DNA from 2 places in the Drancourtella sp. An12 genome. Region 2 is predicted to be linked to the other one. Evidence: riboswitches for the same ligand, from Rfam matches in the RefSeq annotation. Region 2 holds a riboswitch; the other holds the start of a gene.
What was found. A riboswitch is a leader RNA that binds a small molecule or an ion and turns the genes downstream of it on or off. The one in region 2 is predicted to bind FMN.
Positions count from the first base shown of each region.

Region 1: linked by a shared signal. The riboswitch ahead of B5E64_RS11450 (ECF transporter S component) and the one ahead of B5E64_RS10665 (ECF transporter S component) in region 2 are both predicted to bind FMN.

Region 1 covers NZ_NFLO01000013.1:2,417-9,999, forward strand. The annotation lists gene tsaD (tRNA (adenosine(37)-N6)-threonylcarbamoyltransferase complex transferase subunit TsaD) at 1-156, opposite strand, end outside; gene B5E64_RS11415 (ribonuclease Z) at 170-1,081, opposite strand; gene B5E64_RS11420 (hypothetical protein) at 1,185-1,409, opposite strand; gene rimI (ribosomal protein S18-alanine N-acetyltransferase) at 1,466-1,939, opposite strand; gene tsaB (tRNA (adenosine(37)-N6)-threonylcarbamoyltransferase complex dimerization subunit type 1 TsaB) at 1,926-2,645, opposite strand; gene trpS (tryptophan--tRNA ligase) at 2,659-3,744, opposite strand; gene tsaE (tRNA (adenosine(37)-N6)-threonylcarbamoyltransferase complex ATPase subunit type 1 TsaE) at 3,747-4,178, opposite strand; gene B5E64_RS11445 (YcxB family protein) at 4,191-4,739, opposite strand; gene B5E64_RS11450 (ECF transporter S component) at 4,891-5,526, opposite strand; FMN riboswitch at 5,689-5,808, opposite strand; gene B5E64_RS11455 (Tex family protein) at 5,892-7,583, opposite strand, start outside.
Region 2 covers NZ_NFLO01000011.1:42,376-49,958, reverse strand. The annotation lists gene B5E64_RS10690 (phosphotransferase) at 1-990, shown strand, start outside; gene B5E64_RS10685 (MFS transporter) at 1,071-2,303, opposite strand; gene B5E64_RS10680 (zinc dependent phospholipase C family protein) at 2,300-3,184, opposite strand; gene B5E64_RS10675 (aminopeptidase P family N-terminal domain-containing protein) at 3,277-5,064, opposite strand; gene B5E64_RS10670 (MurR/RpiR family transcriptional regulator) at 5,219-6,037, shown strand; FMN riboswitch at 6,097-6,215, shown strand; gene B5E64_RS10665 (ECF transporter S component) at 6,307-6,930, shown strand; gene B5E64_RS10660 (creatininase family protein) at 6,920-7,583, shown strand, end outside.

The sequences.
Region 1 (7,583 bases), on a different contig from region 2:
AATTTCCGGCACAACTCCTCCGTACAGCTTATGCAGGTCAATCTGAGAGGAAATGATGTTGGAAAGAACTTCTCTTCCATTTCGCACAACTGCCGCGGCTGTCTCATCACAGGAGCTTTCTATTGCCAGTATTGTAATATCTTTTTCTTCGCTCATCTTCCTACCTCCATTACGATTCCGGGAAATCCAGATCTACGCTCATCCGGTCTTTTCCCGCCTTTGCGTAAGGAAAAATCTTCCGTACTTCGTCCATGTATTCTTCCGGTCTTGTCAACGACGGGCTGTAATGTGTCAGCCACATCTCCTTTACCTCTGCCTCCCTGGCGAGTTTCGCCGCCTCGTAAAATGTCATATGCTTATATTCCACTGCCTTTTTCGCCTTCTCCGGCTCACCGTACATTCCCTCACAGATAAATAAATCCGAACCTTCGGCATTCTCACGGATCGATTTTGTCGGCCGTGTATCGGTACAATATGTAAGTTTGATCCCTTTCCTCGGTGGTCCAAGCACCATGTCCGGTGTGTAAATCCGGTCTCCGTCTTCGATGGTCTCCCCTTTTTGGAGAAAGCGCCAGAATTTCTGAGGAATCTCGTGACTCGCGGCACGTTCTACATCAAATCTGCCGGCCCGGTCAATCTCGATCGTATATCCGTAACAGGTCACGTTATGGTTTACCCGGAAAGCGCGGATCCGATATCCTTCCATCTCAAACGTCTGCTGCGCCTCTGTGATTTCCATAAAACGCAGCTCAAAAGGTAGTTCCGGTGCAATAATGCGCAGTGCATTCACTACCCGTTCCAGCCCTTTCGGCCCGATCAAGGTGAGGGGCTCCTGCCTGTCCGCATTCCCCATGGTAAGCAGAAGTCCGGGAAGCCCGCTGATGTGATCTCCATGAAAATGAGTAAAGCAGATCACATCAATCGGCTTAAAACTCCATCCTTTTTCTTTGATCGCTATCTGTGTTCCCTCTCCGCAGTCGATCAGAATACTGCTTCCATTATAGCGCATCATCAGTGACGTCAGCCAACGATATGGGAGCGGCATCATGCCGCCGGTTCCCAACAAACAAACATCCAGCATTTTTTCTCTCCTAACTGTCCTATCATTGACTTTTCTTCCACAAAAAGAGCAAGTCTTTTATTCTCAGTAAAGAACAGCTGCATACCGGGAGGGGACTGTCTGGTCAGACTTCATTTTCCTTCTCCACCGGAATCACAAACTGCGAAACCATCCTGTCATAGCATTCCTCGCAAAGATCAAAACGGTGCACCTCGTTGTCCTTATTAGAAAAATATCCCCATCTTTTTTCTACAGAAATAAGCCCTTCCCGTATTACGCCATCCTTTATCTTGATTTCTTTTCCACACCCGTTGCAGAAAATCGTTTCTGTTTCTCTTCTTTCTTTCATCGTATAGCGGCGCATACAAATCCCTCCACTTTCGTTTCGCTTTTGTTACGCCTTTATTATAGTCTGTCCCGTTCTTCCTGTACACCGGAAACGGTTTCCAGACTTCTTGTCATCAGAACCGCATCCTCTTTCGGATTATCGTAAAATCCTTTTCGGATTCCGACATCCCGGAACCCCTTCTTTTGATAGAGGGCGCGTGCTGCCATATTACTTTTCCGGACTTCAAGATGCCATACGGCAGTTCCTTTCAATGCGCCTTCTGAAATTACGGTGTCAAGAAGAAAGCCTCCTGTTCCTCTTTCCCTGAATCCGGTGTCAACGGCAATCCGAACAACTTCACTTTCATCAAGCACTGTATAAATCACAATGTACCCGACAATTGTTTTCCTATCCTCTGCCACGTAGATTTCCGCCGTTTTCTGGCACATCGTCTCCCTGACTGCATCTTCACTCCACGCATCAGAAAAAACAGCCCGTTCTATCTCTGCAATCCGGGCTGCATCTTCTTCATTGGCCTTACGGGCAATCATGTTGTTGTTCCTTTTCTCGTTCCAGTCTCTCCCTCTCCGCCTGGGACATCCTGAGATAGTCCGGTTTGTGATCCCGCGCATGCTCTGTCTTTCCCTTTTTCGCATAAACCAGTCCAAGCGCGCCGACTGCCGCCGCACTCTGCCTGCACATATGAGGCGGTGCAAAAACATACGGCACTTTTACTGTCTCCTCAATTTTCTCCCGGTATACAGGCACTCCGTCCCCGAGAAATACAACGCGTTCTCCAAGCTCATTGAGCATTCCGGCAAGGACGGTAATGTCCTCCGCCAACTGCTCTTTTACTGTTTCAAACTTCTCTTCAAACCGGTAGATTCCTGTGTACACCTGATTTCTTCTTGCATCCATGATCGGACAAATCAGCCCGCTGCATCCGAACATTCGGTATGCCATGGCATCGACCGTCGGCACATGGATGAGCGGCTTATCAAGTGCAAGTCCCAGTCCTTTCGCAGTCGCAGAACCGATCCGAAGTCCGGTAAAAGACCCCGGCCCTCCTGCCACAGCAATCGCATCCACCGATCCGAGAGAAAGTCCGGTCATCCGGACCGCCTCATCAAGCATCGGCAGCAATGTCTGAGAGTGTGTCTTTTTATAATTCATCGTATATTCAAACAGGATCTGTTCGTCTTCCACAACAGCCACACTTGCTGTCAGGCCCGAACTGTCCAGTGCCAGTATCCGCATAATAACGCCCCTTCTATTTCTGGAATCGCTCTGCCTGCTCTCTGATCAGCTCGGCATCATCGAAATAATTGATCTTCATGGCAGCCTTCACTTCAGAGAGTGTCTTTGCCGCTACTTCTTCCGCTTTCTCGCTTCCCTTTTTCAGGATCTCGTAGATTGCCGGAATGTCTTTTTCGTATTCTTTTCTCCGTTTTCTAATCGGCTCCAGTTCCTCCTGGATCACTTCATTGAGGAAGCGTTTTACCTTCACATCGCCAAGGCCACCGCGTGTATAGTGGGCTTTGAGTTCATCCAGATTTGCATATTCCGGAAGGAATTCTTCAAAATGACGGTCTTTACAGAATGCATCCAGATAGATAAATACCGGATTTCCATCCACTTTTCCAGGGTCAGAAACCTTCAGGTGGTTCGGATCGGTAAACATATTCATAATCTTCTTTTTCACATCGTCCGCACTGTCGGAAAGGTAAATACAGTTATGCAAAGACTTGCTCATCTTTGCCTTTCCGTCTGTACCCGGAAGTCTCAGACATGCCTGATTGGATGGGAGCAGAACTTCCGGCTCTACCAGCGTCTCTCCGTAAACGGAATTAAACTTCCGCACGATCTCCTTTGTCTGCTCCAGCATTGGCAGCTGGTCTTCACCGACCGGAACTGTCGTTGCCTTAAATGCGGTGATATCCGCTGCCTGGCTGATCGGATAGGTGAAAAATCCGACCGGAATGCTCGCCTCAAAGTTTCTCATCTGAATTTCGGATTTTACCGTTGGATTTCTCTGGAGCCTTGATACGGTTACCAGATTCATATAATAAAAGGAAAGCTCACAAAGCTCCGGAATCTGTGACTGAATCAGAAGCGTTGCTTTTTCCGGATCCAGTCCGCAGGAAAGGTAATCAAGCGCAACCTCAATAATATTCTGGCGCACCTTCTCCGGATTGTCCGCATTGTCTGTCAGAGCCTGAGCATCCGCAATCATGATAAACACTTCATCATATTTTCCCGAATTCTGAAGCTCTACTCTCCCTTTCAGAGAACCGACGTAATGTCCGACATGAAGCTTTCCAGTCGGTCTGTCCCCTGTTAATATAATCTTTGACATTATTATCCCTCCAGTTTATTGATAGAAATTTTTCTGTAATCAAATCCTTTTTCCAGATCTTTTTCAATCACGATCCGGATTCTTGTTTCCGGTAGAATCTCCTCAATCAGATTCGCCCACTCAATCAGACATACGCCTTCACCGTGAATGTAATCTTCATATCCGATTTCATCCATCTCTTCCACGTCTCCAATCCGGTACACGTCAAAATGATAGAACGGAAGACGCCCGTCTTCGTATTCCTGCACGATCGTAAAGGTCGGACTTACAACATCCTCACGTACTCCAAGTCCGTACGCAAGCCCTTTTGTAAAAATCGTCTTGCCGACGCCAAGATCCCCTTCCAGAGTAAAGACATCTCCGCTTTGGGCCGATTCGCCGATTTCTTTTCCGAGCTCAAACGTCTCCTGCTCTGAATATGTCTCTCTTACCATAGTGTCTCCTCCCTATTTTTTCTTTTTCTTCTTTCTTGAAAACAGAAACGGAAGGATCTTACCGGAATTATCCTCAATCAGCTCCTCCGGGAACAATGTCCGCAATGTCTTCTTCAGAGGATCCATCTGCGGTCCGATATCACTGTTCGGGAAAATAAATGCCGCATACGGTGTCTGATAAATCGCCACCAGATTCGGTGTCATCATAACGCGGTACATATCTTTCCACGGAGTGATTTTATTTTTTCCGGCACGCTCTACTCTGAGCCCGTCTTTTTCCAGCGTATAGCGGATCGGCGTGTTGTAGATTTTACTTTTCTTTAACTGACTGGCTGCACTGAACTTTAAGATCGATGGTACAACAAACAAAAGAGTTGCAAAAACAAACACAAGCCCCAGCCCCCAGGAAACCCTGCCCATCGCAAAACTTATAATCGCACCGATCCAGCAGGCAACTCCCACTACGAGGTATAAAATTCCCTTGATCCCGTGATATGTATGAAACATAAGAAATTCAAAAAGTGCTTCCTGTGTCATTTTCACTTCAAAACTTGGTTTCATCTGTATTCCTCCATATTTCCGAATATTGAAATTATAACGCATCCTGTCCGCGGTTACAACAGCAAGTTTGCGAAGAATCTCCTGATTTTTCCAGGATCAGAAAAACCTCTGCGCACAGCAGAGGTTTCGGTTTAGTAATTTTCTGTCATTTTTACTCATTTACTCTATGGAGGACCGGACTGACTTTCTTATAGATCAAAAGCAGAATTGCCGATACCAGAATACCCTTGATCAGATTAAACGGTGCCACTGCAAGGATCACAAAAGTTGCAACTCCGTCAATTGCCGGATTCAATGCATGCCCCATCTGAACAATCGTATCAAGCGGCATTCCAAATGCTGCAGCATAGGTCGGAAGCAGGATATAGGCATTGAGCACGCATCCGATCAGCGTCATGAATACTGTTCCTGCTGCAAGTCCGATCATCGCTCCCTTTTTTGTGTGCATCTTCTGATAAATCAGACCCGCCGGCACACAGAGACTGCATCCGATCAGGAAGTTTGCGATCTCTCCCACACCGCCTGTTGTAGTCCCATTAATCACGAAATTCAGAAGAATCTTGATACATTCTGTCATAACTCCCGCCACAGGACCCATCGCAAATGTTCCAAGAAGGACCGGGATTTCACTGATATCCAGTTTGTAAAAGCTCGGTACAAAAGGAAGCGGAAATTCAAAAAGCATCAGGACGGTAGCTACCGCTGCAAGCATGCCGACCTGGGCCATCGATCTGACTTTCGTACTGCTTCTTCTTCTTATTTGTGTGTTTTTCTGCGTGTTTTCCATGTTTCTTCTCTCCTTTTTTTGAATGATAGACTCAATTCAGAAAAGAAACTCTTCCTGCCATAAAGTTTCCCTTATGGAAATGGGAATGTACAAAAAAATCCCCGGAACCATATGTTCCGGGGTTTGATGCTCTGCTTCAGATACAGATATCTGACGATTCGTACATTTCTTCTCTCATCCAGACTGTACTGTCGGTTCCGGAATTGCACCGGATCAGCTGCCAATGGCAGGTCGCGGACTTTCACCGCCGGTTGGGACTTTCACCCGACCCCGAAGAATTTTTTCCTGTTAACATTTAGTATAGAACAGTCTTTTGGAAAATTCAATACCTTTTTGTCTTTTACATTCAGGGTAAGCAGCATTCTTTACCGGATTCCTTTCATAGTAAGCTGAATCCGTTTTTTCTTGAGGTCCACACTCAGTACTTTAACATCCACGATATCACCCACACTGACCGCTTCCAACGGATGTTTGATAAACTTTTTGTCGGTGATTTCGGAAATATGTACCAGACCATCCTGATGAACGCCGATATCCACAAACACCCCGAAGTCAATGACATTGCGAACCGTTCCTTTCAGAACCATCCCTTCTTTTAAGTCTTTCATTTCCAGAACGTCGGTCCTGAGAATCGGTTTCGGCATCTCTTCTCTTGGATCTCTGGCCAGCTTTTCCAGCTCTTTTACAATATCATGCAGAGTGATCTCACCGATTCCAAGCTCTTCTGCCAGTTTCCGGTAGTCGCGGATGGTGGCCGGAAGGGCTGCAAGATTTCCTGCTTTTAAATCCTCTGTTGTGAATCCCTGCTTTTTCAGAAGTTTTTCTGCCGCTTCGTAGGATTCCGGATGGACGCTTGTCCTGTCAAACGGATTATCCCCGCCTTCGATCCGCATAAATCCCGCACACTGCTCATATGCCTTCGGTCCAAGTTTCGGCACCTTTAAAAGCTGCTTTCTGTTTGTAAATCTTCCGTTTTCTTCTCTGTAAGCCACAATATTTTTTGCGATTGTGTTTGAGATACCGGAAATATAGGATAAAAGCGGAGCAGATGCCGTATTCAAATCTACACCGACCTTGTTGACACAGTCTTCCACCACGCCATTCAGCGCTTCCGTCAGCTTTTTCTGGTTCATATCATGCTGGTACTGGCCGACCCCGATGGATTTTGGATCAATCTTTACAAGTTCTGCAAGCGGATCCTGAAGCCTTCTTGCAATTGACGCGGCACTTCTCTGTCCCACATCAAAATTCGGAAATTCTTCCGATGCCAGCTTGCTTGCGGAGTACACTGACGCTCCCGCCTCATTTACAATCACATACTGTACGTGCTCTTCCGGGATTTCTTTTAACAGTTCCACAATAAACTGTTCCGATTCTCTGGATGCTGTTCCGTTTCCAAGAGAAATCAGGCTGATATGATACTTCGGAATAATCTTTTTGAGAAGGTCCTTGGATGCCTTGATTTTGGCAGGGGTAGTCGGCGCTGTCGGATAAATCACTGTCGTTCCGATCACTTTTCCGGTCGGATCCACAACCGCAAGTTTACATCCGGTCCGGAATGCCGGGTCCCAGCCAAGCACAACCCGTCCTGTAATCGGAGGCTGCATAAGAAGCTGTGTCAGATTTTTCCCGAACACAGCAATGGCCCCGTCCTCCGCCTTTTCCGTAAGTTCATTGCGGATTTCCCTCTCAATGGCCGGCGCAATCAGACGACTGTAGCTGTCCTTGACCGCCTCTTTTAATACAGGTTCTGTATATGGATTATCCCCATGAATAATCTGTTTTTCCAGATAGCGGAGGATTTCTTCTTCCGGCGCTTCCATTCTGACCGTCAGAATTTTTTCTTTTTCTCCCCGGTTCAGAGCCAGAATTCTATGACCGGCAATCCTGGATGCTGCTTCCTCAAACTCATAGTACATCTCATAGACCGATTCCTGCTTTTCATCCTTTGCCTCTGAAACAATCTTTCCTTTCTGGAACGTCATCTTCCGGATTCTCGTCCGGTATTTTGCCTCATCGGAGATCATCTCAGCCAGAATGTCCTGTGCGCCGGCAAG
Region 2 (7,583 bases):
CCGGGGGAAAATGGAGATGAGCTTTCCTATGTTCTTCAGAGAGTTAACAGCAATGTATTTAAGGATCCGGCTGGTGTCATGGAGAATATTTTCGGCGTAACCGAATATCTGAGAAATGTGATCCGTGAGGAAGGCGGAGATCCGGATCGAGAGACCCTTGCCTATATCAAGACAAAGAGTGGAGCAAACTATTTTGAGGACAGTGAAGGGGAGCCGTGGAGATGCTACAACTTTATCCCGGATTCTGAGTGCTACCAGCTGGTGGAGAAGCCGGAGCAGTTCTATCAGTCCGGCAGCAGTTTTGGCCATTTCCTGAAACAGCTTGGCGATTATCCGGCATCCAGACTGCATGAGACGATTCCGGACTTCCACAATACGGTTAAGAGATTTGAAGCGTTTGAGGTTGCCCTGAAACGGGATCTGAAAAACCGGGAAGGCAGCTGCCGTCCGGAGATTGATTTCGTCCTGAAACGCAAGGATGACTGTGCAGTGCTTGTGAAACAGCAGGATGACGGAACGCTTCCGCTTCGTGTGACTCACAATGATACGAAGTTAAATAATATTCTTTTTGATTCCAGGACTGGAAAAGGACTGTGCATTATCGATCTGGATACGATCATGCCGGGCCTTGCAGCGAATGATTTTGGTGATTCCATTCGGTTCGGCGCGGCGACAGCGGCAGAGGATGAGAAAAACCTGGATCTGGTCCATTTTGATATTTCCCTGTACGAGCTTTATGTAAAGGGATATCTGGAGGAGACAAAGGATGTGCTTACAAAGGAAGAGATCGAAAGCCTTCCGTGGGGGGCCAGACTGATGACACTGGAGTGCGGTATCCGTTTCCTGACAGACTATCTTCAGGGAGATACCTACTTTAAGACAGAGTATCCGGAGCACAATCTGGTGCGTGCGCGGACGCAGTTTCGCCTGGTGGACGAGATGGAGCAGTGCTTTGATAAGATGCAGGAGATCGTTCGGAAATACGCATAAATAATAGCATACAGAAATAAAAAAGGATCTTTTCTGGACAGCCTTTAAATGAGGCGTGCCGGAAGAGATCCTTTTTTGTTTTAGGATAATTTTTCGGTACGAAGAAAGAAGAAAAATCCGATCAGGAACATGACGGCGAGAGAACCGACGCCAAGATTCATGTTTCCTGTGAGCTGGCTCATTGCGGAGACCAGAGTGGTTCCGAGGAAGGATGCGCCCTTTCCGCAGATGTCGTAGATTCCAAAGTATTCTCCGGAGCGTTCAGCCGGAATGATCCGGGCAAAATAGGACCGGGAGAGTGACTGGATGGCGCCCTGGAAGATTCCGACGCAGACAGCCAGAATCCAGAACTGATACTGTTCTTTTAAAGTGATGCCGTAAAGGGCGATCAGAAAATATGCTGCGATACAGATCTTGATCAGGCTTGCGTTTTTGTATTTGCCACTCAGATGCCCGAAAATCAGTGCGGCCGGGAAGGCAACGATCTGTGTCACAAGAAGTGCCAGAAGCAGTCCGGTCGTATCCAGACCCAGAGCTGTTCCGTAGGCGGTTGCCATGTCAATGATGGTGTACACGCCGTCGATGTAGAAGAAAAAGGCAATCAGGAAGAAGAGAATCTTCTTGTTTTTCTTCAATTCTCCAAACACATGGCCGAGCCGGCGAAGTCCAGAGGAGACCGCGTGATCGTGATTTTCGATACAGTGAAGCTGTTTATAGCTTCGAAGAAGCGGTACCGCAAAGCAGACCCACCAGACAGCGATGAGCAGAAATGCAATGCTCATGGCCAGGTTCATCGAGATTCCCAGTGTTTCGTAAAAGAGAACCAGAGCCAGGCTGATTAAAAATGGAACACAGCTTCCGATATATCCCCAGGCGTAGCCGCGGGAGGAGACTTCGTCCATCCGCTCTTCGGTAGTGACGTCGGTGAGCATGGAATCATAGAAGATCAGGCTCAGAGAGTACGCTGCCTTTGCAAGTACAAAAATCAGCAGAAACCAGATCCAGGAGCTTAAGAACCCAAGCACCACGCAGCCGCAGGCCCCTACCAGAAGAGAGAAGAGAAAAAGCCGCTTTTTCCATCCTCTGAAATCCGAGACTGTTCCGAGAACCGGTCCGAGGATGGCGGTGATAATCGTTGCAGCCGAAGTGGCATATCCCCAGAAAGCGAGGTAATCGACTTCCGAGACGTTGGCGCTCGATGCAAGGTAGTTAAAATAAATCGGCATAATGGTGGAAACCAGGAGAGTAAAAGCTGAGTTTCCTACGTCGTAAAAAATCCATTTCTTTTCCAGTGATGTTGTCTTCCATTTCATTGTGAAAGTTCCTCCGTGTCAGGTTTGTAACGGCGCTCTTCTTTTAAGGATAAGACCGGGATATGTTCCCAGCCTGGTTTTGGTCCGAAAGTATGGCGGAAATAAGGCGAGAGCGGTTCTCCGTGATTGAAAAATGCAACATAATTTTTCGTAAGTGAGAGGCCAAGCGGCACGCATGCCTCCATCAGTTTGTGAAGCCTGAGGTTGCTGTCCGCGCAGTGCGGATTGGCTTTTTCCTTCATCAGCAGTCCGCCGAGGCTTTTGTAGGTAAAGGTGGCGTGCATAAAGAATGTTACGAGACTGCGTGTGAGCCGGTCAGAGGTTGTAAACAGGTCATTGTACCAGATCATGGAAGAAATGGAGGACTCTACCTGCCGGACGCTCAGTGTCGGGAAAAACGCCTGGATTGCTTTTGCTCCTGCCGTTGAAGCGTGGAGGTGTGAAGTCACCTTTGCGTGAAGCGGGCGTTTATTCTGTTTCAACAGAAGATAGCGGTCAAACTCGGTTTCAATATCGGAGTGGGTAACCGGATCTTCCGTGAGTTTTTTCTCAATATAGCTGTGGCAGACGCTGTCCAGTGTGAAGTGACAGAGAAAGCCAAGAATGTAGGCTAACCGGGCATGTTTCTCGGATATGGAGGCTGCGGATAAAATCACATCTCTGGAGCGCCGGAAGAATGGTGCAGCGCTTACATCGTGCATGTGGTAGCCGGTCCGGTTGACACGGTTTTTGAGAAGTGCATGGTAATAAAAGAACAGATCCGGGCCGTGCAGTCCGATTTCAAACAGATCCTCATGGAGGGAAATCAGCTTGCGGATATCGGCCGGAAATGCTTTTTTCATCATTTCTCCGAAGGTGTAGTGTGCATAGATGGATGGCATAATATCATCTCCTGTTCATGGTAGTAACAGATACAGCTCCGGCACCTGAAGGCACCGGAGCCGTATCGCTGCATCTGAAATCAGTTTTCGGTTTAGATCTCTCTTGTGTATGTTCTGAGCCATTCTTTCTCCTCATTGTCAAGGTATGGAGAAATTTTCTCATAAACAGTCTTGTGGTAATCATTGAGCATTTTCTTTTCTTCTGCTGTCATGATTTCCGGATTGATGGCGTCAAGGTCCATCGGGATGTAAGTGATCGGTTCAAAGTACATGAACTGTCCGTATTCGTTTTTCTCACCTTCGCATATGAGAAGCTCGTTCTCCAGACGGATACCGTGGCTTCCTTCGATGTAGATACCAGGTTCGTCTGTGATGATCATACCTTTCTCAAACGGCTGAATCTCACCTGCGCGGAACTGCCATCTGAATCCTGCCGGGCCTTCGTGAATGTTCAGAAGGTATCCAACGCCGTGTCCTGTTCCGTGATTGAAGTTTAAGTTTCTGTCCCAGAACGGCTTTCTTGCAAGCATGTCCAGAGTCATTCCGGTGCAGCCTTTTAAGAAGCGTGCGTTTGCAAGGGAGAGGTTACTGATTGCGACCAGTGTAAAGTGATCTTTCATGATCTGCGGGATCTCTCCGAGGGCGTAGGTACGTGTAACGTCTGTGGAACCTTCGTAGAATCCGGCACCGGTATCAGTCAGGAACAGTCCGCCTTCTTTCAGCTCAACATCTGTTTCCGGTGAGGATGTGTAGTGTACGATGGCACCGTGCTCACCATAGGAGCTGATCGGCTCGAAGCTTGGGCGGATGAAGTTGCCCTGTTCTGCACGGAACTCGTCCAGTTTGTCAGATGCGCTCATCTCTGTGATCGTCATCTTGCCCACATTTTCCTTGAGCCATTTCATGAATTTCACATGTGCAACGCTGTCCTTGATCTGAGCCTGACGGATGTTTTCGATCTCTACTTCGTTTTTGATTGCCTTGAAGAGGATCTCCGGGTTACGCTCTTCGACTTTTGCAACACCTTCCGGGATGTTGTTGTAAAGTGCGTAGTTCAGTCTTGCCGGGTCGATCAGAAGCACTTCGTCAGTTCCGATTTTCTTGATGTCTTCGTAAATGTCATTGTACGGATGGAAGACAACACCGTCTTTTTCCAGATCCGCCTTGATTTCGCTGCTTAATTTTGCCTCGTTGATGTAGAGGTCTACTTTATCCATGGTGATCACTGCGTAGGACAGCACAAGCGGGAAGAACTCGATGTCATTTCCGCGGATGTTGAGTGTCCAGCAGATATCATCCAGTGTTGTGAGGACATGAGCAGTTGCTCCGGCATTTTTCATGTCTTCACGGATACGGGACAGCTTGGATGCAACTGTCTCACCTGTATATTTCAGATTCAGTGCGAAAACCGGTTCCTCAGAAAGTGCCGGGCGGTCTTCCCAGATCTGGTCGATGAGGTCATATTCGTAAACGATTTTTCCGTGTTTCTCGGTTGCGATGGACTCGTAATCCTGTCCCTCACCCATGGAAACTACACGTCCGTCAAATCCGAGTGTGCCGTTTTCCGGTAATGTATCAGCAAGGAACTCATGGATAGTCGGGACACCCGGCTCGCCCATTTTCATCAGTTCAACTGTAGAGCCTTCCAGCTGTTTTGCAGCCTGGATGAAATATCTTCCGTCTGTCCAGAGGTAAGCGCCTTCTTTTGTGATGACAGCTGTTCCTGCAGATCCGGAGAATCCGGTAATAAATTTTCTCGCTTTAAAATGTTCCCCAACATACTCGCTCTGATGGAAGTCAGCTGTCGGAACAACATAGATGTCAATTCCCTTTTCTTCCATAAGAGTACGCAATTTTGCGATTCTTTCAGGTACGTTCATAATAAAAACCTCCTATTTTTCCGGCAAACATGCCATTTTCAAACAATCTCATTATAACACAAAAACTATGGGAGAGTTAGTATTATTTTTGTGAAACCTGTGTTATACTCTCGGTAGTGTTATGTAAAATACAGACAGAAGAAAGGAAAAGAACATGGAGCACTACGCAAGGTCGATCATACCGGTGATTGAGTACAACTATGAGAATTTTACAGCTTTGGAGCGGACCATCGCGGATTTCTTTATCCAGAATAAAAAGAAGCGGGATTTTTCCGCAAAGGCGGTTTCTGAACGGCTTTATGTTTCCGAGGCATCTCTCTCCCGGTTTGCAAAAAAATGCGGATTCCGGGGATACAGGGAGTTTATCTATCAGTACGAGGATACATTTCGGGAGAAGAAAAGCAGACCCTTTGCAGATAATACAAGACGGGTGCTGGATACTTATCAGGAGCTTTTGAATAAGGCGTATAATCTGGCTGATGAAAAGAAATTCAAAAAGATTGCCGGGATGCTGTTTCAGGCGGAGAGAATTTTTGTCTGCGGCGTTGGAAGCTCCGGGATTGCCGCCAGAGAGACCGAGCTTCGGTTTATGCGGATCGGGCTGAATATCAATTCTCTCGTGGACCGGGACATGATCCGGATGCGGGCGGTCTTTCAAAATGAAACCTCTCTGGTCATCGGATTCAGCATGAAAGGGCAGACGGAAGAGGTTCAGTATATGCTTCAGGAGGCGAAGCGGAGAGGAGCCGGATGTGTCCTTGTGACAGCGCGGAACAACCCGGATTTCATGGAGTATTGTGACGAGGTGATTCTCGTCCCGGCACTGGACAATCTGGAGTATGGAGATGCGATTTCTCCTCAGTTTCCGATTCTGGTTATGATGGACCTGCTGTATGCCTGCTGCCTCGAACAGGATCAGGAGCGGATCGATGCGTTTTTGCAGGATACGGCCCGCGCACTTACAAATCCATAAATTGCATCAGATGTATTGCACAATGGATATAAGTGTGCTACGATAATACTGCAAATGAATAAATTCTTCGGGGCAGGGTGTAATTCCCTACCGACGGTATAGTCCGTGACCCACGTATGTGGCTGATTTGGTGAAATTCCAAAACCGACAGTGACAGTCTGGATGGGAGAAGAAACAGTGAACATAGAATCTCAGTGCCCCTGGTGCTGGGATTTTTTCTTTCGAAGGATTTACGAAATTTGTAACATCATTCGAAAGGAGAAAAGTATATGAGAACAAAAAACAAAACCTACTACTTCATCATTACGGCTATGCTTTCGGCTGTTGCCGGTATCCTGATGTCGCTGGAATTTCCGATTCCTTTGATGCCGCCGTTTTATAAGGTGGATTTCAGCGACGTCCCTTCTGTGATCGCAACATTTCTGCTGGGGCCGGTGTCCGGAATCTGTGTGGAGGTCATCAAAATTCTGATCAAGCTGATCACGATTGGGACAACGACAATGTTTGTCGGTGAATTCGCCAATCTTCTAGGGACGCTGCTGTTTGTGCTCCCGCTGTGGATCGTGTTCAAAAAGATGGGACAGACGAGAAAGGCGGCAGTGATTTCGCTTGGGATCAATCTTCCGGTCCGGATTGCGTTTTCCTGTGTCCTGAATGCGTGCATTACACTTCCGCTTTATGCATCGGCGATGGGCCTTTCTCTGGATGAAGTGGTCCGCACCGTGGGAGCAGTCAATCCTCTGATTCGAAATCTTCCGCTGTTTCTCATACTGGCGACAATCCCGTTCAATCTGATCAAGCTTTTGCTGAATTATATTGTGGGATATCTTCTGTATGACAGGCTGAAAGAAGTGGGAGTTGTCAAAGGATGGAGGGAACGGTATGATTCGTAAGTACAGAGAACTGACGCGTCTGGAAATGGAACAGGTGGATAAGGAGGAGACGATCGTCCTGATTCCGGTGGGAGCACTGGAGCAGCATGGAAATCAGGCGCCGCTTGGGACAGATGACATCATTGCGGAAGCAATGGTGGAATACCTCGGAAAAGCGTTGGAGGAAGCCGGAGAAGCAGACTTCCCGATTCTTGCGTTTCCGGTTATTCCGGTTGGCCTGAGCACAGAGCACAAGAATTTCTGCGGATCCATTACTTTAAAGCCGGATACGTACTATCATCTGCTCTATGATATCAGTGAGAGCCTTTACCGCCATGGTTTTCGGAAGATCGCATTTCTTGTATGTCACGGAGGAAATTTGCCGGTGATTCAGATCTTAAGCCGTGAGCTTCGGAGTGAACTTGGAATGTCGCCGTTTATTCTGTCATCGGGAGCATTTGGACATCCGGATGTACAGGCAACAATATCAGAAGGCAATCATTACGATTTTCATGGAGGAGAAATGGAGACATCCATGGTGATGGCGGTCGACGAGACACTGGTGAAGCTGGAGACTTCCGAGGCGGGAATACCAAGTGCGTTTGTAGGCAATCAAACGCTGAAGACCGGAGGAAATGTTACAATCGGATGGGTTTCAGAAGACTGGAAGACAG